3 regions of the Shewanella sp. WXL01 genome follow, and region 3 is predicted to be linked to each of the others. Evidence: predicted binding sites of a transcription regulator. Region 3 holds the regulator's gene; each other region holds the start of a gene.
What was found. The regulator LexA, encoded in region 3, represses DNA repair genes until DNA is damaged. The targets are predictions, from matches to a motif close to TACTGTATNNNNATACAGTA.
Positions count from the first base shown of each region.

Region 1 (8,320 bases), on a different contig from region 3:
TTCTTTATCGTGCCATATTATGGCGCTTGTTTGCACATGCCGCCGCCACCGCCAAACCAAATGCTTTACTCGAAAGTAGAAGAGGGCATCGACATTATGGCGTCAACTTACTCGCCATATTGGTTTGAAGGCACAATGGCTATCGCCATGACGGAAAGAGACATAGGAAGTGCAGCTTATCAACTTGATGTTGATACTATCGTTCCTTATGTGGAACCGGAGGTCCAACAATGAAAACTGTAAAATCACTGCTGGCTGTAGGCGTTGCCCTTGGGCTTTTTAGTGCGCAAGGAGTGCAGCAAGCTCAAGCTTGTCAGTATCATTCAGGCCCAATGTTTGGTGCAATTGGTGCGCAGCACGGTCCAGGTCCAGGCAACTTCAGGCCTGTACCAAGGTTCAAGCTCAAGCACGAAGATGTTGTCACTGTGTCTGCCGGTGAGCATGGCGAAATCCCAATTCAATACCGTGTGCCGCGCTTTTATAAAGACATGGCGTTAGAGATTAAATCAGGTGCTCAATTGGTGATTGAGTCAGAGCCTACAGTGTCGCTTGAAGGCGCTGAGGGCGAATTGATTTTATCGTTTCTCGCTGAGGCAAAAGGTGCGCACAATATTGAAATGCTGGCTACAGGGATGCGCGATGGTCGTCCCTATAGCCTGATCAAGGTTATCCGCGTTAACGCTATTTAAAGCTAATCGAACTTGCCTGAGGAGTTAATGGTTTCGCTCCTTGGGCACTTCCCACAATCCACTGCGCTTCTAGCAGAGTTAATGTTGGCAATGACTTAAACAAGTTAAATTCTGCTGACGTAACTGACTTATCACACTCAAATACATAGCTAAACTCTGCATCGGCATGATTATGTTCGTCATGCTTATCGTGGTCATGATGCTCGTGCTTGTCATGATCATGCTTATCGTGATCATGGTGCTCGTGTTTGTCATGATCATGCTTATCGTGATCATGGTGCTCGTGCTTGTCATGGTCATCATGCTCGTGCTTGTCATCATGTTTATCGTGAGCATGTGCACCTAAAGCAAATTGTTTTTCCACATTATCTGTCGCTGACACGAGCTTGCAGCTAGCATTTAGGCTGACCACATCACTTGCGGTTTGAACCAGTTTGGCAAACTTAGTCACAGCTGCTTGTTGCTGTTTATCTTCAGCGCGGTGCTCGAAACCAAATGCGTTAATGGCAGGAATATTAAACTGCACATTCCACTGCTTGCCTTCATTGATGAAAAAAACTTCACCTTGGTCGTGTACGTGCTTATCAGCAGCAAATGCAGTAGGTGCGCAAATCATTGCAGCAACAAGTGTAGGGACTTTAAAATTCATAAGCACTCTCTTTAGGTCAATCTTTATTATTCGGCGATATCGTTGTTATTGCTAATACTCGACAGTAATGTTTGTGCCCAAATGATGTCAATCGACACTATGAGTCACGTACGATTAGTGTGAACTGTCAGTATTTATATACGCTTAATTTATCTCAATTATTTTCAGATTAGCGGTTAATGCACCCTCATCCGCTTGAGCTTAAAATGATATGTTGTATCATATCCATGTTAATCTGTAATAAACCGCTATTCACTAATCGATAATCGTTATTGTGAACCTAGTGCGGCAAATACTCAATAAGATCTACTCGAGTTTGCAATTAGGTTTACAACATACCCCATCAATAAAGAGTGCAAACCATGACAGCCACATTGATCAAGCATGCCAGTATCGTTAACGAAGGCAGCATTACTCAGCAAGATGTATATATAAAAGCAGGTAAAATCGCCGAAATTGCACCAAATATTGACGCAAAGCCTGGCGATACACTCATTGATGCGTCTGGCAAATATTTATTGCCGGGTATGATTGATGATCAAGTGCATTTTCGTGAGCCTGGCCTAACTCATAAAGGCAGTATCGCCACAGAGTCTCGCGCAGCGGTGGCTGGCGGAATTACTAGCTATATGGAAATGCCAAATGTTAGCCCATCAACCACCACAATCGATGCGCTTGAAAGCAAGTTTGACATCGCCGCTGCAAACTCTGCTGCCAACTACTCGTTTTATCTTGGTGCCACCGAAGACAACCTTGAGCAAATTAAACAACTTAACCCCAAGCGTCACTGCGGCGTAAAGGTATTTATGGGGGCATCAACTGGCGATTTACTAGTTGAGCATCCACAAGCGCTTGAGGCGATTTTTGAGCATTCACCTGTATTGATTGTGACCCACTGTGAAAATGGCGCTGTTATTGCCGAAAACCAGCAAAAGCTTAAGCAAGACCACTCACCGCTGACGATAGAAGATCACCCAAAACTGCGTGACGATGAATCTTGTTATGCATCGTCTAGCTATGCGGTAAACCTAGCTAAAAAACACAACAGTCAATTGCATGTGCTGCACATCACCACAGCCAAAGAACTAGACCTATTTGAAGCAGGCCCTGTTGCGGGTAAGTCAATTACTGCCGAAGCTTGTGTGCACCATTTATGGTTTAGCGCTGACGATTACGCTCTGCTCGGAAACCGCATTAAATGTAACCCTGCAATTAAATACCAAAGCGACCGTGACGCGCTGCGTAAAGCATTGCACACAGGGCAAATTGATGTTGTCGCCACCGATCATGCGCCGCATACACTTGAAGAAAAGAACGTGCCTTATGAGCAAGCGCCAGCCGGATTACCCTTGGTGCAGCATGCACTGCTTACCATGCTTGATCATGTTCAGCATCAGCGTTTAACCCTAGAGCAAGTAGTTGAAAAAACGGCGCACAATGTCGCGATTCGTTACGCTATTGAAGGGCGTGGCTATATCCGCGAAGGCTACTATGCCGACTTAGTGTTAGTTGATTTAGCGAAAACCACACCAGTGACTGATGAAAACTGTCTATACCACTGCAATTGGACGCCATTTGCTGGCCATGAATTCACATCACGAATTGCAGGCACCTGGGTAAATGGTCAGCAGGTATTTGATGGCGACAAGCTTATTGAAGCGCCAAATGCTGCAATGGCATTAGCGTTTGAGCGGTGATTTGTCATACCAATTGGGGTTAGCGCTCCTGATTTAATAGAACGAATAAAACAACATTAACGAGAACTGTCATGCTAAGAAAAAATCCAACTGGGCACATGCCTGTGGTCGCAGAAACGGCGTTTATTGATCCTACCGCCATTATTTGCGGCAAAGTCATCATTGAAGAAAACGTATTTGTTGGCCCTTATGCGGTTATCCGCGCTGATGAAGTGAACGCACAAGGCGACATGGAGCCAATTATTATTAAGCGCGACACCAATATCCAAGACGGTGTGGTTATTCACTCAAAAGCCGGCGCAGCGGTAACGATTGGCGAGCGTAGCTCTATTGCCCATCGTTCAATTATCCACGGCCCATGTGAAGTGTGCGACGATGTATTCATTGGTTTTAACTCCGTAGTGTTTTCTACCAAAATTGGTAAAGGCTGCGTTATTCGTCATAACAGTGTGGTTGATGGCTTAGACTTACCAGAGCAGTTCCACGTGCCGCCAATGACTAACATCGGCCCAGATTTTGACTTAAATACTATCTCTAAAGTACCACCAGAATATTCAGCATTTTCTGAGTCTGTGGTTTCTGCAAACCATACCCTGGTTGAAGGTTACCGGAGAATTGCTAATGAGCTCTAACCCTATCTCTCAGGTACCTACCAACATCATTACCGGCTTTCTTGGTGTGGGTAAAACCTCAACCATTATGAGCCTAATTGAGCACAAGCCAGAGCATGAACGCTGGGCAGTGCTGGTGAATGAGTTTGGCGAAATCGGTGTAGATGGCAGCTTGTTTCAAGGCCAGCATGCTGAGCAGCAAGTCTTTATCCGAGAAGTACCCGGCGGTTGTATGTGCTGCGCCGCAGGTTTGCCGATGGAGATCGCGTTAAATCAACTGCTCAGCACTGCTAAGCCAGACAGGTTATTGATTGAGCCAACAGGCTTAGGTCACCCTAAAGAAGTGCTTGAGGTGTTGTCATCTGAGCATTACCGTCAGGTATTGTCGCTGCAGCAAACCATCACTTTGGTTGATGCCCGTAAACTAGCTGAGCCTAAATATACTGAGCACGATACGTTTAATCAGCAAATTGTCATTGCTGATGTGATTGTCGGTAATAAGCAAGATCTGTATCGCGCTGATGAAGCTGAGCAACTCATTGCTTATGTCAATCAGGCTAACCCTGATGCGAAAGTGATTTTTGCCGAGCATGGTAAATTGCCGCTAAGTGCGCTTGAGGGTAAAACTCAAGGTTTATCCAACAGTACACATCATCACCACCATCATCACGGCAAACCTAAACCACTCGCGTGTGATCTGCCTATGCCAGAAAGCGGCTTGATTAAAGCCAGCAATCAAGGTGAAGGCTACAACAGTGTCGGCTGGCGTTTTGCGCCAGATAAAGTGTTCTCGCGTCAGTCATTGGTGCGTTTATTAGTTAATTTGGTGGTAGAGCGTATGAAAGCCGTGTTTATCACCGACATGGGAGTATTTGGCTACAACTTAACGCCGGACGGTATTACCGAAATTGAGCTTGATGAATGCTTCGAGAGCCGTATTGAGTTGATTTCGCAAGCTAATGCAGCCGGAAAAAGTACCATTGACGATGGCATGGAATCTCAGTTGCTGGCATGTTTGGTTGATTAGCAAGCTAAAGCATTTGTAAGCCTTTTTCGGCGTGAGCGCAAAGCACCTAGATTTAATCAAATCAGCTGTTGTTGATTGTTGCTATTGCGCTTTACCGCTTTGCTGGGTAAAGTACTGTTAATTCATACAGTGCTTTGTCCAGTTTTCTATGCGTCTATATATTGCCGAAAAACCAAGTCTTGGTCGCGCTATTGCCGATGTGCTACCTAAGCCACTTAAAAAAGCTGAGGGGTTTATTACCGCGGCTAACGGCGATTGCGTGTCATGGTGTATCGGTCACTTGCTTGAGCAAGCCGAGCCAGATGCCTATGACGACAAATACAAATCCTGGCGTATTGAAGATCTCCCCATAGTGCCTGAAAAATGGCAGCTCAAACCTAAGCCGAAAACCCGTAGCCAATTAACCGTACTGCGTAAGTTAGTAAAACAAGCCAATGAGCTGGTTAACGCTGGCGACCCTGATAGAGAAGGGCAGTTGCTGGTCGATGAGGTCATCTCCCATTTAGGCGTTAAGGGCGACAAGCTTGCCAAGGTGCAGCGCCTATTGGTGAGTGACTTAAACCCAAGCGCGGTAAAAAGGGCACTTGGGCAACTGCGCAGTAACCGTGAGTTTGTTCCACTATCAACATCAGCATTGGCTCGTAGCCGTGCTGACTGGCTATATGGTATGAACATGACCCGCGCCTATACTATTCAAGGTAAAAAGGTTGGCTATCAAGGTGTATTGTCTGTTGGGCGTGTACAAACGCCAATACTTGGCTTAATTGTCCGCCGCGATGAAGAAATCGCAAACTTTCAACCTAAGCCGTTCTATGAGGTGTTAGCGCATTTATCTGACGTAAATGAGTCAGAGCCTAACTTTAGCGCCAAGTGGCAACCAAGCAAAGCTTGTGAACCCTACATGGACGAAGATGGCCGTGTGCTTGCTAAAGGGTTAGCGCACAACGTGGCAGGCAGAATTACCGGTCAACAAGCCAAAATCACTAAGCTTGAATGCAAAACCAAAAAGCAAAATCCACCGCTGCTTTACAGTTTATCGTCACTGCAAATCGACGCCGCTAAACGCTTTGGTTTAAGCGCCAAAGCTGTGCTTGATACCTGCCAAAGCCTGTATGAAAAACATAAACTTATCACGTACCCGCGCTCAGATAGTCGTCACTTACCTAAAGAGCAGTTAGCACTTGCTCCTGCTGTTACCCAGGCTATATGCGCCAATGCGCCGCAACTCACTCAAGGAATTGACAGTCCAGATTTATCTTTAGTCTCTAAAGCCTGGAACGACTCAAAAGTCGATGCGCACCACGCCATCGTCCCAACCGAGAAAAAGGCAAACTTAGCCTCGCTAACTCGCGATGAAGCGAACCTTTACCAACATATCGCTCGCCAGTATTTGGCGCAGTTTTATCCGGCTTACGTATATGACGAAACTCAAGTCGAAATAGCGATTCAAGGCGGCAGATTCACCACCAAAGCTAAAGTCGACAAATCACTCGGTTGGAAACAGCTATTCCCCGCAAGCAGCAGTGCAGTGAAAAACGGCGCTAAGGATGATGCTGCCAGTGGGGATGGTGAAGAACTGGCCAAGCTGCCTAAACTCACTCGAGGTCAGGTGCTGTTTTGTCATCAAGGCGAAGTGGTAGAAAAAGTGACTCAGCCACCTAAGCACTTTACTGATGCAACCTTGCTTAGCGCAATGACCGGCATTAGCCGTTATGTCAGCGACGCAGAGATTAAAAAGACTTTAAAAGAAACCGATGGTTTGGGCACTGAAGCAACTCGGGCAGGAATTATCGAGCTGCTGTTTAAACGTGGCTTTGTTGTGCGCTCAGGCAAAGCGATTATAGCGACCGAGGTAGGCAAAGGTTTAGTTCACAGCTTGCCTGAGTCGGCTACCTTGCCTGATATGACAGCGCTGTGGGAGCAAAGCCTAGATGCCATAAGCCAAAAACAGTTACGCTACGACAGCTTTATGCAGCCATTGGTTAATCAAGTATCTCATCTTGTCTCTCAAGCAGCAGCCCATATTCCTACGGCATTACAAGGCGTTAAAGCGCCAGCTAAAAAATCTTGGGGCAAGGGCGCAAAAACAGCAAGAAAAGGTCGCAAAAGCTACAGTAAATCTGGTGCTTCGAATGCTAAAGCGGCATCAAAAACATCAACGACAAAAAAGCCAGCCTCAAAACGAGCAACTGCGAAAAAAGCTACCGTTAAAAACTAGCCGTTAGAAACCGATTTATTATCCCGAGTTGAGGTTATTTAGATAAAGATCAAATACCCCTAGGCTTTTTTCAGCAATAATTGCAAAATAGCGTTAGGTAAAATCTGAGGTGTATTATGCACAAAGATTTGCCGCTACCTAACTCGTTTTCAGCGCATTAAAGCCGTTTATTTAGAGGGAAGTTTCATGAAGTATCAAATCATACCGGTAACACCGTTTCAGCAAAATTGCAGTGTGATTTGGTGTAAAGACACCCTACAAGCGGCAATCGTCGACCCTGGTGGCGATATCGATCGCATTACCACAGAGGTTGAAAAGTTAGGCCTAACGCTAGTCAAAATTTTGCTTACTCATGGTCATATCGACCATGTTGGTGGTGCACAAGCGCTTGCCGAACAGCAAAATATCCCTATTGTAGGGCCACATATCGACGACAGCTTTTGGCTAGAGAATTTGCCAGGCCAAAGTAAAAATTTTGGCTTCCCAGAAGTTGGCGCTTTTACTCCAAATCAATATTTGAATGACGGCGACACTGTTGAGTTAGGCAACCAACAGCTGCAGGTGGTGCATTGCCCTGGCCACACGCCAGGTCACGTAGTGTTTTACTCAGCATCATCAAAAACTGCCTGGGTAGGCGATGTACTGTTTAGAAGCTCTATTGGGCGCACCGACTTCCCACAGTCGAATCATCAAGATTTGATTAATTCAATCACTAAAAAACTATGGCCATTGGGCAATGAAACCCAATTTATTCCAGGCCACGGCCCAATGTCGACATTTGCGGAAGAGCGTCAACACAACCCGTTTGTGGCAGATCAGTTACTGGGCTAACGGTCGAAGTCAGTATTAAGCGTGACACAATTAAGACATAGGCAACCAAGTGGTTGCCTATTTTTTAGGTGTGTGGGATTGCAGGTGTTCAAGCAACCGGCTGATTTAGCTTGGCTAAAATTCGCAATCAAGATGGCTGCAAGTGTCATTTTTTTCAAATGTGACGATTTTTTGATTGAGTAATTACTCATTTTTATTTAGCGTAGAAATGTAAAATTTTTGATCAAGGAGGGGATTGTGAGATTTTTAGTGCTTTTAGTATTGCTCTTACTGTCGTTCTCAGGCGTCTGTGCTGATGAACGTTACGTGAGTAATATCCAGCCACAGTATTTTGATGAAGATATCAATCGCCTAAAAGCGGCTGATGCCAGTATCGATTACAACGCCGAAAAAGATGAGTTTACTATCTATTTCTATGAGGGCATTTATGTCGTTGGTGTGAGGTTGTCTCGCGATGCGGCAGACTCGCTAATGTCAGCGATTTATAAGTATGAATCATGGAATAAGAAAGCCATTGCTAAAGCCGTCACCCTCGATAAAGAGATAACCAAAGTTAAAACCGGCTATACCTTTTGGCGTTTAGGCAATAGCCCGTGGC
Region 1 covers NZ_JAAIKQ010000002.1:359,907-368,226, forward strand. The annotation lists gene G3R49_RS06755 (DUF3299 domain-containing protein) at 1-234, shown strand, start outside; gene G3R49_RS06760 (hypothetical protein) at 231-689, shown strand; gene G3R49_RS06765 (DUF2796 domain-containing protein) at 682-1,338, opposite strand; gene G3R49_RS06770 (dihydroorotase) at 1,701-3,035, shown strand; gene G3R49_RS06775 (DapH/DapD/GlmU-related protein) at 3,107-3,667, shown strand; gene G3R49_RS06780 (GTP-binding protein) at 3,657-4,673, shown strand; gene G3R49_RS06785 (DNA topoisomerase III) at 4,822-6,891, shown strand; gene G3R49_RS06790 (MBL fold metallo-hydrolase) at 7,078-7,722, shown strand; gene G3R49_RS06795 (hypothetical protein) at 7,960-8,320, shown strand, end outside.
Region 1: the regulator LexA is predicted to act here: its motif matches at 4,786-4,805, upstream of G3R49_RS06785 (DNA topoisomerase III).

Region 2 (8,320 bases), on a different contig from region 3:
CGACCTTCATTAAAGAGCTTAAACTTAAGATCCCTGACGGTGAGTCAGTGCCGTTCCGCGCCGGTGGTTATATCCAAATTGAAGCGCCTGCACACCATGTTAAGTATGCAGACTTCGATGTACCTGCAGAGTACCGTGGCGACTGGGAACACTTCGGCTTCTTTGACCTGGAGTCAAAAGTTGATGAAGAAACCATTCGTGCATACTCGATGGCGAACTACCCAGAAGAGTTCGGTATCATCATGTTGAACGTGCGTATTGCTACGCCGCCTCCACGTAACCTAAGTCTACCTTGTGGTAAGATGTCATCGTACATCTGGAGCCTTAAGTCTGGCGATAAAGTGACGATTTCAGGTCCATTTGGTGAATTCTTCGCAAAAGACACTGACGCTGAAATGGTATTTATTGGTGGTGGTGCAGGTATGGCGCCAATGCGTTCACATATCTTCGATCAGCTTAAGCGTCTTAACTCTAAGCGTAAGATGAGCTTCTGGTACGGTGCACGTTCTAAGCGTGAAATGTTCTATGTAGAAGATTTCGACGGCCTAGCGTCAACCAATGATAACTTCGAGTGGCATGTTGCTCTGTCTGATCCTCAGCCAGAAGACAACTGGGACGGTTACACCGGCTTTATTCACAATGTGCTTTATGAGAACTATCTGCGCGATCATGAAGCGCCAGAAGATTGTGAATTCTACATGTGTGGCCCACCAATGATGAACGCTGCCGTAATTGGTATGCTTAAAGACTTAGGTGTTGAGGATGAGAACATCCTACTGGATGACTTTGGCGGTTAACGCTAAACCATCATCTAAGTAAACGGAATTGCAGCTTTGTTGAACATGGAGGTACATGTTAAACAAGCTGCAATTTTTATTTTGACGGCTCTAATAAAGAGCTAATACCAATTGGTATAAACCAAAAAGAATGATAATGAGATATATAACCAAGCTGTTGTCACTGTTGATATTGGTCCTTGTTGTCAGCGCCTGCAGTCAGCCACAATTGGTCAGCTTAGCAGGGCGTACTATGGGCACCACTTACCATATTAAGTTGGTACCTAATAAACATCTCCCCGACGAGCAATTGCTTCAGGCCGAAATCGATATGGCGCTTGAGCGGGTGAACAATCAGATGTCGACTTATCGACCAGCGTCTGAGTTGTCGCAATTTAACCTATCTAAGGCTGGTCAACGTACTCGTGTGTCGCAAGATACGATTTTAGTGCTTCAAGAAGCGATTAAGCTCTATGAACAAACCGATGGCGCATTAGATGTCACCTTAGGCCCATTGATTAATCTTTGGGGCTTTGGTCCAGAAAAACGGCCGATCAAGGTACCGAGTAAGCTCGATATTGACATTGCTAAAGCAAAAATGGGTGTAGAAGGTGTCTCGATTGAACCAGGGCATTTAGTTAAACATAACTCAGATTTATACGTCGATTTATCATCTATCGCGAAAGGGTTTGGCGTAGATGTTGTTGCAGCTGTATTAGACAAATACCAAGTGTCTGGTTATTTAGTTGAAGTTGGTGGCGAGATCAGTGTCAAAGGTCACAAACTTGATGGTCAACCTTGGCGAGTTGCGATTGAGCAACCTGATGCGACGGGGCGCGAGGTGTCGAAAGTCATTAGCCTTAACGATATGGCGATGGCGACATCGGGTGATTATCGTAATTACTTTGAAGACAAAGGTGTGCGTTTTTCTCATCTTATTGACCCGCGAACCGGTTACCCTATCAACCATAAGTTAGCGTCGGTAACTGTGCTGCACCCGAGCAGTATGTCAGCAGACGGTTACGCAACTGCCATGATGGTAATGGGCACCGAAGCATCATTAGCGCTTGCCAGTGAGTTAGATTTGGCGATAATGTTGATTGAAAAGCAGCCCCATGGTTATCAAATTCATTATAGCGATGCGTTTTTGCCATATGTGCAATAGCCTCGTGTTGTATCGGAGTCGTATATGAGTACATTTATTGCCGCATTCGTTATTTTAATGCTGTTTTTCGTATTAATGTCTGTGGGCTACATCATCAAAAAGAAAGCCGTTGAGGGTAGCTGCGGTGGTCTAGGCGTACTTGGCATCGAAAAAGCCTGTGATTGTGATGACCCATGTGACAAGCGCAAGCGCCGAATGGCGGAAGAAGAGCGCCGTGCCAAGCTTGAAAAAAACCGTATTATTTAGCCAGTTGTTGCGAATACATTGTAAAGAGCCTTCATTTTGAAGGCTTTTTTTGTGATTTAATTTTGTACAACAGATACTAAGCTAAGTAAAAATGAGAATGCTTATCAGTATTAAGTGTATGAAATTAAAGAAAAAATTTACTTTATACTTCAGCTGTACTATTCTGTGTGAAATTGATCTAGATCAAGTTCACTGATTAGGGACAAGATAATGAAAGGCAAGCCAAACGTCATCGCTCAGCTTAATCGCGTGTTAACTTTTGAGTTAACCGCCATTAATCAATATTTTCTCCATGCGCGTATGTTTAAGCACTGGGGTTTAGACCAGCTCAACAGCAAAGAGTACAAAAAGTCGATTCAAGACATGAAACACGCCGACAAATTAATTGAGCGTGTGTTGTTTCTTGAAGGCCTTCCAAACCTGCAACAGCTAGACAAGCTGCGTATTGGTGAGGACACTGAAGAAATGCTGCAGTGCGATATGGAAGCTGTAACAGAGCAAGTTGCAGAGCTACGTAAAGCGATCAAGCTGTGTGAAGATGAGCGTGACTATATGAGTCGCGACTTGCTAGAAGAGTTGCTTGAAGATGAAGAAGAGCACATTGACTGGATTGAAACCCAGCAAGATCTCATCGCTAAGACCGGTTTAGAGAACTACCTACAGTCACAAATGTAAGTTAAGGATATTTATCATGAAAGGCCATCAAGAGGTTATCGACGCATTAAACTCATTGTTGACTGGCGAGCTATCAGCAATGGATCAGTATTTTGTTCACGCCCACATGTACGAAGATTGGGGCTTGAACGAATTATATACCCGTATTTTGCATGAGTCAGATGATGAGAAAGTGCATGCGGCAAAATTGGTTCAGCGCATCTTATTTTTAGAAGGTACACCAGATGTTGCTAGCCGCGAAGCGCTAAACATTGGTAAAGACGTTAAAGAGATGCTTGAGAATGACCTTCAGTACGAATACAAGGTTGCTGAAGACTTACGTAAGGTGATTGCACTTTGTGAAGAAAAGGGTGATTACCAAACTCGCGAGCTGCTTGAAGTTTTACTCGATGATACTGAGTCGGATCACATGTACTGGCTTGAGAAGCAACTACGCCTAATCGAGCGAGTGGGTCTGCAAAATTACCTGCAAAAGCAAATGTAATTGCATACTCTGCTATACAAAAAACGCCGCTAACGTATTAGCGGCGTTTTTGTTTATAGCATTGTTTGCTCTGGCCGTAGTGTTTATCTAAGACTAAAGCTTAAATTGACCAATCAGGCCTGACAGCTTGTCATTGATTTCGGCAATATTAGCGGTTTCTTGTTGCTGCAGTTGCCCCTCTTCATTCAAGGTTTCTACCATATCGTGGATCTGATGCATGTTGAGGTTAATCGCCTGAATAACCTGATTTTGCTCGCTAGCTGAGGTTGAGTTCTGGCTATTTAGCGCATTGATCTCATCCATAATCACGCTCATCTGTTGCAAGCTTGCAGAGGTATCCGCCACTTCTTCAACGGTTGTGCCACACGCTTGCTCTGTTGAGGCAATCGATGCCACTACATTGGTTGCTTCAGATTTTAGCTGTGCGAGCGCCTGCTCAATCTCACTGGTGCTGGTTTGGGTGCGACTCGCTAGTGCGCGCACTTCATCAGCGACCACTGCAAAGCCTCTGCCTTGCTCGCCGGCTCTAGCTGCTTCAATCGAGGCGTTAAGTGCCAGTAAGTTGGTTTGCTCGGCAATGGCGCCAATTACATCAACAATGGACTGGATCGAGCTAGTCTCATTGTTCATATGCTCAACTTTGCCAGCGGTTTCGTTGATTTGACTCGCAAGGGCAAGAATACCTTGCTGGGTCGACTCGATAGTTTTTAAAGAATGGGCGCCGCTGTGATGCGCTTCATGAGTGTGCTTCGCCGCTTCTACTGTATTGGCTTCAACCATTTCAGCGGTATTCGATAGCTGCTCTATCGCGGTCACGATTTGTGTGGTTTCGCTGGTGTGTGAGGTTAAAATTTGCTGAGAATGCTCACTGAATTGTTGTAGAGAATGTACGCCAGATGACAGTGCAACAGTTGCCTGATTAATCTCTTTCATCATACTTTGTAGCTGGCTAATGAACTGGTTAATGCCACTGGCAATTTTACCTATATCGTCATTGCATTTAACTTCAAGACGTTTGGTGAGATCGCCGTTACCTTGAGATAGCTCCGTCACTAAAGTGCGCAGCTCAGCAATTGGTAGGTACAGCTTGTTGAGCACGACGAGCAATCCCGCTACCGAAGCAATCAATACTAGAATCACGACCAATAGTAATTTAAACGTTGCTTGGTATAGCGGGGCAAACGCGCTGGACTCATCCACAGTAACAATGACGTACCACTCTTGGTTATCAATCAGCTCGATACGTTTGCTGGCAACTAATGTGGCCTCGCCATTGAGTTCGTGAGTTGCCACACTTTGGTTGACCCCCAAAGCTTGTTGGGACACTTGCTTTAAGTCGGCTATATCATTGATGTTTTGTTTTGCCTCGATAAAAGGCGAGGTAGAAGCCAGTACTAGTCCCTGTTTATTGACGATAAAGCCCGTAGCGCCTTCAATTTCATTGAGCTTGTTTAGCTCTGAGGTAAGTTGGTCAAAGCGGAGGTCAGCCATGATGATGCCGCCATCAATTTGATGCATCACTCCGAGCATTGGTATCGCATCAGTGCGGGTAAAGAACACATCGCTTAGGCTAATGCCACGAGAGCGCTTACCTGCTTGATACCAGGGACGAGTTCGAGGGTCATACTTAGATACGATACCCACACCATTAGGAAAAGACTCTGAGGCTTTAGACACATAGCTGCTGCCATCATCAAAGCCTATGATCACTTTGCTCACGCCGCCCAGTTTTGCTGTGTATTGCGTCATAGCCACGTGGCTATGTTGATTTTGACTTTGACCATTTTCTTGACGATAGAGCATGGCTAGCTCAGTGACCGCGCTGGTTGTGCGCTCAAAGCGAGATTTAATCTCGATAACTTTTTGTTCAATCACATGGTGAATGTTTTGTACCAGCGCATCTTGCACACTGTCTTTAAATTGCACATAGGTTACTAGGCTACTAATGAGCAGAGACAACATCAGCAGTCCTGTCATAGCAGAGAGTAAACTTGCTTTAAAGCCGAGCTTTTTCATTAGCTTATCCTAATTGTATTATTATACTTTTTATTATTCTAAGGATAGTATGCTAATTAAACTGCTAACTTCATCAATATTCTTGTATCAGTGTTATACAAAATGTGACTTGCCGCTTTTGAGGGCGTTTCTGTTCCCTGCTCTAACCAAATAACAGGTTTTATTGAATACTGTTTTTTTATACAGTAATATTGTGGTAATCGTTTTTTGGTCACTGATATGAGCAACAGATGCGAAAAATAATTCATATCGACATGGACTGTTACTACGCCGCTGTAGAAATGCGTGACTTCCCCGAACTAAGGGGGAAGCCATTAGCTGTGGGGGGCAGAAGTGATAGGCGTGGGGTGATCAGTACTTGTAATTATGAAGCGCGTGCTTTTGGGGTGCGCTCAGCCATGAGTAGTCATCAAGCGTTGCAGCTGTGCCCAGACCTGACTTTGGTGCCAGGAAGGATGCAAGTTTACAAAGATGTTTCGGCGCAAATTCGCGAAATCTTTAAGAGCTATACCAGCCTTATTGAGCCTTTATCGCTAGATGAAGCCTATCTGGATGTCACAGATACCCAATTGTGTAAGGGCAGTGCCACCTTAATGGCACAGGCGATACGCGATGAGATTTATCAGCAAACTGGGCTGACAGCATCAGCTGGTGTAGCGCCAGTTAAGTTTCTTGCCAAGATTGCTTCAGATCTCAATAAACCCAATGGTCAGTATGTCATTCGCCCTGATGATATAGCGCAGTTTATTAAACCCTTAGCTCTGAAAAAGATCCCCGGCGTTGGTAAGGTTACAGCGAAGAAGCTTGCTGACCTTGGATTAAATACCTGTGAGGATGTGCAAAATTATCCAAAACAAGCACTTGTGCAGCGCTTTGGTAAGTTTGGCAGTGTATTGCATGAGCGGGCTTATGGGCGTGATGAAAGAGCTATTAGCCCTAATCGCGTGCGCAAGTCGGTGGGCGTTGAAACCACCTTAGCAAAAGACATTTATACCCTAAGCCAATGTCAGCAGGTGATGCCGCAACTCATTCAAGAGTTGTCATCGCGAATGCAGCGCAGTGCTAAAGATAGAAGCATTAACAAGCAAGTGGTCAAGCTTAAGTTTAATGATTTTAAGCAAACTACGATTGAGCATCGCAGCGATGAGCTGTCAGTCAACTTGTTCGCGAGTTTGCTTGAAGATGCCTTAAAGCGTGCCAATGGTAGAGGTATTCGTTTACTGGGCGTGAGTGTTGGGCTTGCAGGTGAGGCGCAAAGCCAAGAAGCAACTCATGTTGCACAAAGCTCACAACTTGATTTGCCGCTGTAAGCAAATGCAGCAACTCGGTGTACTAATGTTTACCTCTAAACACCTAGGTCTTAATACTCATTCAGTAATGCTGTTTTCAATAAAAAAAGGCTGCAAATGCAGCCTTTTCGATGTTTAACCTTGCTAATGAGAATTAGCTTTTCGCTGGAATATTCTCTAGCACCGCAAGTAGTAACTCCCAGTATTGACCAACAGTGGTGATGTTGACCATTTCATCTGGGCTGTGTGGGAAGCGGATAGTTGGACCAATGGATACCATGTCCATGTTCGGGTACGGCTCTTTAAATAGACCACACTCAAGACCCGCGTGAATAACCATAATGGTAGGGTCTTTCTTGTAAATGCCGTTGTAGGTTGCGCGCACAATTTCCATAACAGGTGAGCTATTATCTGGCTTCCAACCTGGGTAAGCACCGCTAAACTCGATGCCTGCACCGCTCAAATGAGCTAGTGACGTCAACATGCCTTCAATTTCGTCGCGACCTGAGTTGATAAGCGAGCGGATAAGGCACAAGATTTGAACTTGCTCTTCCTCGGTAGAAATCACACCAACGTTTAGTGATGTTTCAGTTACGCCTTCAACTTCATCACTCATACGCATCACGCCGTTCGGGCAAGCATTAAGTAAATCAATTAAGCTATTCTGCGCAGTTTCGCTCATTACTTTAGTAGGCGAGTCAATCGCTTGTAGAGTTAAGGTCATATCTGGGTCTGCAATGGCTAGCTCTGCGCGAATGGTTGCCTGAAACTGGGCAATGTTTTGCTCAAGTAACTCAACGTTATCTGCAGGCAGCATAAAACTAATGTTTGCTTCACGTGGGATAGCATTACGCAGCGAGCCACCAGTAAAGTTGACTAACTCAAGTGCTAGGTTGTCAGCATATTCAAATAAGAAGCGTGCAAGCTGCTTGTTGGCATTACCGCGGCCTAGGTGAATGTTGACACCCGAGTGACCACCTTTTAAACCAGATAAAGTTAAGCGGTAGCTAGCATTATCTTGCTCAGGTGCTTGCCATGTCATTGGTACAGAGATTTGACCGTCAACGCCGCCAGCGCAGCCCATGTAGATCTCGCCTTCTTGCTCTGAGTCTGTGTTGATCAGGATCTCAGCATCAAGCATGCCAGCTTCAAGACCAAATGCGCCTGTCATGCCTGCTTCTTCATCAATGGTTAGCAATACTTCTAATGGGCCGTGTTTAATGTCGCTGCTGCCCAAAATAGCCAGCGCCGATGCCATACCAATACCGTTATCTGCACCGAGTGTCGTGCCGTTAGCTTTTACCCACTCTCCATCAACATAAGCTTCGATTGGGTCTTTTTCAAAATCATGCTCTTTGTCAGCATTTTTTTGCGGCACCATATCAATATGGGCTTGCAGGGCAACAACTTTGCGATCTTCCATACCAGGTGTGGCTGGTTTTTTGATGATTAGGTTACCGACTTTGTCTTCAACTACATTCAAGCCCTGAGCATTTGCCCAATCTTGAATATGCTGTGATAAAGCTTGTTCGAACTTTGATGGGTGAGGAATTGCACAGATTTGTTCAAACCATTGCCAAAGCGGTTGAGGATATAATTGGTTGATTGCGGTCACGATTGAGCCCTCAATTAGTCGTTGTTTATGCTGCGGCGCTTGCTACTCCCAGTT
Region 2 covers NZ_JAAIKQ010000001.1:849,282-857,601, forward strand. The annotation lists gene nqrF (NADH:ubiquinone reductase (Na(+)-transporting) subunit F) at 1-797, shown strand, start outside; gene G3R49_RS03690 (FAD:protein FMN transferase) at 928-1,941, shown strand; gene nqrM ((Na+)-NQR maturation NqrM) at 1,966-2,187, shown strand; gene bfr (bacterioferritin) at 2,398-2,862, shown strand; gene bfr (bacterioferritin) at 2,879-3,346, shown strand; gene G3R49_RS03710 (methyl-accepting chemotaxis protein) at 3,440-5,362, opposite strand; gene dinB (DNA polymerase IV) at 5,593-6,672, shown strand; gene G3R49_RS03720 (aminoacyl-histidine dipeptidase) at 6,806-8,266, opposite strand.
Region 2: the regulator LexA is predicted to act here: its motif matches at 5,531-5,550, upstream of dinB (DNA polymerase IV).

Region 3 (8,320 bases):
CTAAAACACACTCAAGGTCACAAACAAGAAGCGGCCAAGCGCCTTGGCTGGGGGCGAAATACGTTAACTCGTAAGCTCAAAGAACTGGCAATGGACTAGCAGTGATGAAGTTAGGCAATCAAGTCATTATCGTTATGGGTGTCAGCGGCAGTGGCAAATCAACTTATGCTCAAAGGCTCGCGCAACACTGTCAGGCAAAGTTTATTGATGGTGACGACCTACACCCTAGAGCTAACATCGACAAGATGACGGCAGGCATGCCGCTTACTGATCAAGACCGCGAGGAGTGGCTAACTCGCATCAACGATGCCGTTTACAGTTTGCAGCATAAAAACGAGTCAGGGGTAATTGTGTGTTCAGCGCTCAAACAAGCCTATCGCGAGCAAATTAGGCTTAATAATCAGCCGTTATTGCTACTATACCTAAAAGCCGACAAGCAACTGATTGAAAAGCGCCTTACTGAGCGGCAGGGACACTTCATGAAATCTAGCATGTTAGCAAGCCAGTTTGACACACTAGAGTCACCAGAAGCTGAAGCGCTAACAATAACCGTTAGCGCTGACTTGCCAACTGATGAGCAAATACAGGTAACGCTAGAGGCGATAGCTAAACTAACCTAAGCTCGGGTTAACAAGCAATTAATCCACAAGAATGCGGCCATATCTCTAGCTGCGCGAGCCTAATACTCTCGCGTGATCAGTTGAATAATTGAGAATACTGCGCCTTGTGGGTCATTAATTACTGCAAAGCGGCCCACTTGCGGAATGTCGGTTGGCGGCACACACACCTTGCCGCCTAATTCAGCAGCTCTAGCAGCCATGGCATCACAGTCATCCACATCAAAATAACTCATCCAATGGGTTGGCATATCGCCCCACTCTTCTGTCATCGCCATCATACCGCCAATAGGCGTGTCTTTTGCGTGCCACTCGGTATATTCAAAATCAACACTATCATTAAGCTTGGTGTTTAACCCTAGCGCCTGACTATAGAACTGTTTCTCAACACCGGTGTCAGAACAGGCCAGCTCCACCCAGCACAGAGTATTTGCCATTTGCCTATGTTGAATACCTGAATGTTCCATGGCCTGCCACACTGCAAAGCTCGCGCCTTCTGGGTCAAGAAACACTGCCATACGCCCTGCATCACCGACATTATGCGGCCCAATAACCAGCTGACCTCCAGCTTGTTTGACGCGCTCAATGGTTTCATCAACGTTATCGACTGCAAAGTAGATGGTCCAATGGCTTGGGGTGTCTTTAGCAATCTCTGCCGACATTTGATACATGGCCGCTACATCACCGCCATCAATTTGCATTGTGGTGTAATGACCATCAGGCGTTTCCATATCGACAAGTTGCCAGTTAAACAGTTGCTGATAAAACGACTTTCCCGCTTGCCAATCATGGGATGCGAGCTCAACCCAACATGGCTGGCCTTGAATATATGACTCAACTTTCATCAACCTCTCCTTAGGTAGGTAGCCTGAAATCTGGCTATATAACCTGAAATCACCGTGTGAAATAGCGCAATCAAAGTGCTGATACAAACAAGCTAAACATAGACTAATTTACCCATTTTAGCAGCCAACTTTCATCCGTAATTCTTATGTTTTTGTGTCTGCTGACAGTAAAGAATCCACCTTTTGAAAAAGGTGGGTTTCAATTATTTAGTATTCTCAATAGCATCTATAAGTAATGATATTTAAAGCCTTTGAAAACATGGATGTTTTCGTTGAGCCCACAAGGATGTGCTTGCTGCGTGCTTTAAATATCATTACATAGCAGGCTCAACCTAAACATGTCATGTAAACAAAAATACAAGCAAAGCCTATACGATGATAACCTAATGAAGTTGGTAGCTTAGGAAAACAAAAAAGGCCTTCCGTAGAAGACCTTTACTATTCATACAAATCTGTAAATTCGCTATTTGTATACTGGCAAAATATCCGCCATCGCTAACAAGTGGCACGCAGCCGTAATCACACCAAAGGCAATCACTAGCCAGATAATGCCATTACCACCTGGCACCTTAAAGCCGTCGCTATTTGGATACAGTTTACGTACCTTGTATGCCAATAACCCCGGCACAATAACCGCCCAAATAGTTGCTGCCAACGCGGCAAAACCAATCGCAATCAAAAAGCCATTAGGAAACAGTAAGCCTAGAATGGTTGGTGGAATGAAGGTCACAGCCGCGGTTTTAGCACGGCCTGTTGCTGAATCATCAAAACCGAATAAATCCGCTAAGAAGTCAAACAAACCAAGAGTTACACCAAGGAACGAAGACGCCACAGCTAGGTTTGCAAACAAGGTAAGTAAGTTATTCAACCAAGTGCTTTCAATCACATCAGACAGCGCAGCAACTAGCACGCCCATGTTACCGCCTTTAGCGATAATATCAGGGAAAATACTACGGTCGATATTGCCCATAGTGGCGACTAACCAACACACATAAATCAGCAAGGCGATACCGGTACCAATAAATATCGCCTTAGTGATCTTAGCACCATCTTTACCATAATATTTAACTAGGCTTGGCACGTTACCGTGATAACCAAAGCTGGTTAAACCAAACGGTAAAGCGGCCAACATAAAGGGGAGATAACTTGCTTGAGAATCACTTTGAGCAAGCTTGCTAAAGTCTACTTCAATGAGCAGATTACCAATCGCCAGGAAAAAGGTAATCACCATACCACCAAGCATAATGGTGGTAATTCGATCGACAGCTTTAGTACTGATAATCACAATCGCTGCCAATACCAAAGCAAACACCAGACCTGCGACACTTTGCGGCAATTCAACACCGATTGAATTTAGGCTGTGATTGACAATAGAGCCGCCGCCACTAATGTAAGCGTACGACAAGATATACAACACAAACGCGATAGACAGGCCATTGACCACTCGCCAAAATTGCCCAAGAGTCTCTTTGGTCAGCGTGTCAAAGCTCGCACCAGGCTTAAAATGCAAATTAGCTTCAAGCAAATACAAGCCAGACATCAGCATGCAAAACCAAATGCCGACAAGCATGACCAATGACCATCCAAACCACATACCTGCGCCCACAACTGGCAGAGAAAACATACCTGCGCCAACTGTGGTGCCTGCAATAATCATGGCACCACCTAGTAGTGATTTAGCTTGTGGGCTAGCCGTTTGGCCGCCTTCATGTTGAGTTGTCATTGGGTTTAACCATGCTCCGCAGCAACGCTGTCTACAATTGTTTGTTTTACCGATGAGCGCTGCAATTGATTGACATGCTCACGAATTCGAATCACATCTTCATTAGCTTGCTCTGCACTCAAATAGCCAAGATCTTTAAGCTTAACACTTAGGGTGTTGTACAGTTTCTTGTCATAGAATTCAGGTGCCGTTACCCCATGTAACTTACCTAAACGTTGCGCAAGTTGATAGCTGTCGCTTTCGAGTTCGCTACGCTCAAGATCAGGTTTAATAGCAAGCAAGTTGAAAATGATGGCGTAACGTTGCATGGTTTCGCTGACAGTTTCAGCAAGCAAGTTTAACTGTGTGACGTGTGCCTCATTGACTTTAAACAGCTCTGTGCCATCTATTAATTGTTCTGCCGTCATTAGCGCTAAAATGTTATCGATGTAAGCATCAAGATCATCAATATTCATAAACAGTTCAGCTTTCAATAGCGGGTATAAGTCCGCCACAATCGCTTTTATTTGTTCACGCTTACAGTTTTCGATGTACACTAGGCAACTGGCGATAAGTGAAGGCACAATCAACAGGTGAATGATGTTGTTACGGTAGTAACTCATGGTGATACTTGTTTGCTCATCAAGTGAGATAATCTCACCCATGGTGTCTTTTTCAGAGACAAACTTATTCAGCGCTAATCCTTGGTCGATAACCGAAGCGCCATCACCGTCCACCACCGAGGTGTAGCCTGTGTATGGCACCTTGTTGAGTAGATTGAGATAAAGATTTAACTGCTTCTCTAGCTGGCTGCGCTCTAGTGCATTTTGCTCAGTAGCCAGTAACGCTAGACTACCTAAAGTGACGGCAGAAACCGCCGCGGCGCCGTTAATATTGGTCATCACGCGATTGGCTAAATCATTGACAGCTGGCGTTAACCAGCTTGGCTTTTGTTCTTTATCTTTTGCCATTTCTTCACGCCAATCAGGTGATTGCTGAGTTAAGAAATTTTGCAGGTTAATCGGCTCACCAAAATTAACGTAGCCATGGCCAAAGTTACCCAGTTTGCGAATAATGCCGAATACTTGCCAAACAGACTCTTTCTTTTTCTTCTTGCCGCTTAGCTCTTTATGATAAGTCGCCACTTCCATCACATGGTCGTAACCCAGATAAACTGGCACTAGCGTGACAGGTCTTTCAATGCCGCGCAGCACGCTGTTCACAGTCATAGCTAACATACCGGTTTTAGGCGCTAGCAAGCGCCCGGTGCGTGAGCGACCACCTTCGGTGAAGTACTCTACTGAGTAGCCCTTGGTAAACAGCTGATCTAAATACTCACGAAATACCGCGGTGTATAACTTGTTACCATTAAAGCTGCGGCGAATGAAGAAGGCGCCGCCGCGGCGGAACATAGGGCCAGCTGGCCAGAAGTTAAGGTTAATACCTGCTGCAATGTGCGGCGGCACCATACCTTGGTAATAAAGAATGTAAGACAGCAGTAGGTAGTCCATGTGGCTGCGATGACAAGGCACATATACAATCTCGTGGCCATCATGGTGCAACTGACGAATTTGCTCCGCGCCGCGAATTTTAATACCGCTGTATAGCTTATTCCACAGCCAGGTTAAAAAGCGCTCAGCGATACGAATTAAACTGTCTGAATAACCTGCCGCTATCTCATCAATATATTTAACCGCAGTTTCCTTTGCCTTCTCCTCTGTGACTTTCTTGTTGGCAGCTTCTTCCTTAATCGCTTTTTGTACTGCTTCAGACTTCAGTAATGAGTCAAACAATGAGTTACGATTTGGCAGTTGCGGCCCGGTCATCACCTTGCGTTGACGACCAAAGTGTACACGGGCAACACGGGTAAGCTTTTGCGCGATGGCTTTATCACTGCCATGCTCGTCTGCCATAAATCTAAGTGATACAGCATTTGAGAACTGCACGAAGTTATGACGACCTAAAAACATAATCATCAGCCACTTGCGCAACCAGGTTGGGTTCTGACGCTCTAGCACAGCCGCTTTCATGGTGTCATCTTCTTTGCCCGGGGTACGCCCCCAATACAAGCTCACTGGCACCAGCTGAATATCTAATTCAGGACGCTGGCGATGCACAGTTAACAGATTGGTAAAATAGCTCAGAAACTTGTCGCCACTTTCGCGGCGACCAAAAATCGGCTTACGTCCTTCAAGGCAAACAACCCTAGGCACCGTCAAACCGTCGATTTCTAGCGGCTCATACGGGCTTGGCATACCAAAGCCTGAGGTGATTTCACTTAATGCAGCGGTGTCGCTAATCGACTCCGTCTTCATCACGTAAACAATGGGCTTATCTTTATCGAGATTTAAGTCATCAAAAGGGTCTTCAGGAACAACAATCGTGTGTACCATCCACTTTTGAACCCAGCGCAACGCGCGTAATACTAGCGAATCTGGTTTTGACATAGTTGTGATTATGAATTCTACGGACAAATAATGCCGCATAGGATAACAGAATATCGTCGGCTAACACTATGAGTTATCAATCGTTAATCAAACCACCAGCACACAGTAGTTTTCAGAGCACACTGACTCAGAGTTCGCTAACTCACTAATAGCCTTTCGAAAAAATAATATTGGTTAATACTTGCACGAACCCAAACACTGTATATAATGACAGTCACTGTATAAAAAAACAGGATTCAACATGAGACCATTAACGCCGCGCCAAGCAGAAATTTTAGAGCTAATTAAAACCAATATTGCAGAAACTGGCATGCCACCTACTCGTGCAGAGATTGCCAAGCGTCTTGGGTTTAAAAGTGCCAACGCTGCTGAGGAGCACTTAAAAGCGTTAGCTCGTAAAGGCTGTATTGAAATCATGCCTGGCACGTCTCGCGGTATTCGCCTCCCTCAAGACGAAGAAGCACAAAACGATGGTCTGCCGTTAATTGGTCAAGTTGCTGCGGGTGAACCGATTTTGGCGCAGGAACATGTTGAACAGCATTACCAAGTTGACCCAGATATGTTTAAACCTTCTGCTGACTTTTTACTACGCGTGCGCGGCGACAGTATGAAAGACATTGGTATTTTAGAAGGTGACTTACTTGCGGTGCATAAAATGCAACAAGCAAGAAATGGTCAAGTGGTTGTCGCTCGCGTTGAAGATGATGTCACAGTAAAACGTTTTGAAAAGAAAGGTAATACAGTACTGCTACATGCTGAAAATGAAGACTACTCACCAATTAAGGTCGACTTAACCTGTGAGAGCTTAACCATTGAAGGCTTGGCAGTTGGTGTGATTAGAAATGGAGATTGGTCATGAATAACTTAATGGGAAATGCACCTCGCCACCCTGGTATGTGGACTGATGGCTCAACAGGCTGCACCGATCTTCAAGCACAACCTAGCATTAATACTGTGCGCTCAAAAACTCAAGGCGAGCAAGAGCTAAAAGCATTGGCACCTCAACTCGCTACGCTGAGTTTTCAAGGTCGCTGGATTGTACTGATCAATCCTCCACATATTAGCTACAAACAACTTCTTGCTAACGCAGGCGTCCGTACTGACCGGGTATTGTTGGTGCATGCAAAAGATGAAATTGAAACCCTGTGGGCCACTGAGAAAGCCCTTACCAGTGGTACATCTAGCGCAGTCGTTAGCTGGACCAGCAATCTAGATGACCGTGACAGTCGCCGCCTACAACTAGTAGCAAAAAGTGCTCGCGCTCTAGGTCTAGTTATCCAAGAGCAACAAGCAAGCGAACTTGCTAATCAAGCTGTTAACCCTGCAAGTATCACTGGCAAAATGAATAATTTCGCAGCAATTCATTAATTTTTTATTGCGAGTAGGGCCTGTTGCTCTTTGCTGATTAGAATTTGTTCGAATTAAAAGCACTTTAATCGAGGCGTGAGCGATGACGTCTAGTCACCTACACAAATTCGCTCACAACAAAGAGTAAAGTGCTTTTAAACGAACCTTTCAGGCAGCGCTTGTTGTCATTTCTACTGTGTTAACGACTTATCATGTGGAACAACCACACATCAAAGTCGTTGCCTTGTATAAATTTCCAACAAGCAGCTGCAAAAATAATCTTGAAAGATTAACAGGCCCTACAACTCAAGCCCTGCCATAGTTGCAGGGCTTTTTGTTACTTTTTTAAGCCATTTTTCAAGCTATTACCGATAAAAGTGATCTTGATCAATATTTAAACTGCAAGTAATGTTAAATCAAGGTGGCTGATTTTTACGCGCCATCTAAATATAAAAAACGTGAATCCACATAGATTGGAACACGTCAAATCAGAGTTGATAAATTCAGTCGTAGGTATCTCGAGCGGTAAACACCCGTAGTCGTGCAGCAGTAATGCTAACCAAGCCATAGTGCTTATTAGCATCGAAGTATTCTCACCGCCACCGATACTTTGAAGTCATCAAGCTTTTTTGGGAACCGAAGAGTTTGCATAGAGCAGAGACTTACTGTGTGACTCTTCTTTGTAGTTGCTATTCGCAATTGGCAGAGGAGAAGTCTTGTGAAGCAATGGTTGTATTGTGCGCTATTGGGGTTACTAGCTGTAGTAGCACCGCGCCTTGTGGCAAGCGAAATGCCCCTAAACATGACCCAAGGTGTCACTAATATTAGTGGTCAAGTGTATGACCTACACATGATCATTTTGTATATTTGCTGCGCCATTGGTTTTTTGGTGTTTGGAGTAATGATTTACTCCATGATATTCCACCGCAAATCAAAAGGCGTTGAACCCGCTAAATTTCACCATAGCACCAAAGTTGAGGTGATATGGACGGTTATCCCTTTCCTTATCCTTATCGGTATGGCTATTCCTGCGACCAAGACTTTGATCGCCATGGAAGACCCATCGAATGCTGACTTAACGATTAAGGTAACGGGTTCACAATGGAAGTGGCATTACAGCTACTTTAACGAAGACGTCGAGTTTTTCAGCGTGCTATCGACCCCAAGAGATCAAATCGAGGGCGACGCCACTAAAACCGATACCTACTTACTGGAAGTAGACAAGCCTCTCGTCATCCCCACCAATCGTAAAGTGCGCTTTTTAATGACTTCAGATGATGTGATTCACTCCTGGTGGGTACCCGCATTTGCAGTAAAAAAAGACGCTAATCCAGGGTTTATTAATGAAGCCTGGACCAAGGT
Region 3 covers NZ_JAAIKQ010000009.1:35,429-43,748, reverse strand. The annotation lists gene glnG (nitrogen regulation protein NR(I)) at 1-99, shown strand, start outside; gene G3R49_RS16495 (gluconokinase) at 105-620, shown strand; gene G3R49_RS16490 (VOC family protein) at 680-1,462, opposite strand; gene mtr (tryptophan permease) at 1,926-3,185, opposite strand; gene plsB (glycerol-3-phosphate 1-O-acyltransferase PlsB) at 3,191-5,611, opposite strand; gene lexA (transcriptional repressor LexA) at 5,853-6,470, shown strand; gene G3R49_RS16470 (SulA-like leucine-rich domain-containing protein) at 6,467-6,979, shown strand; gene coxB (cytochrome c oxidase subunit II) at 7,677-8,320, shown strand, end outside.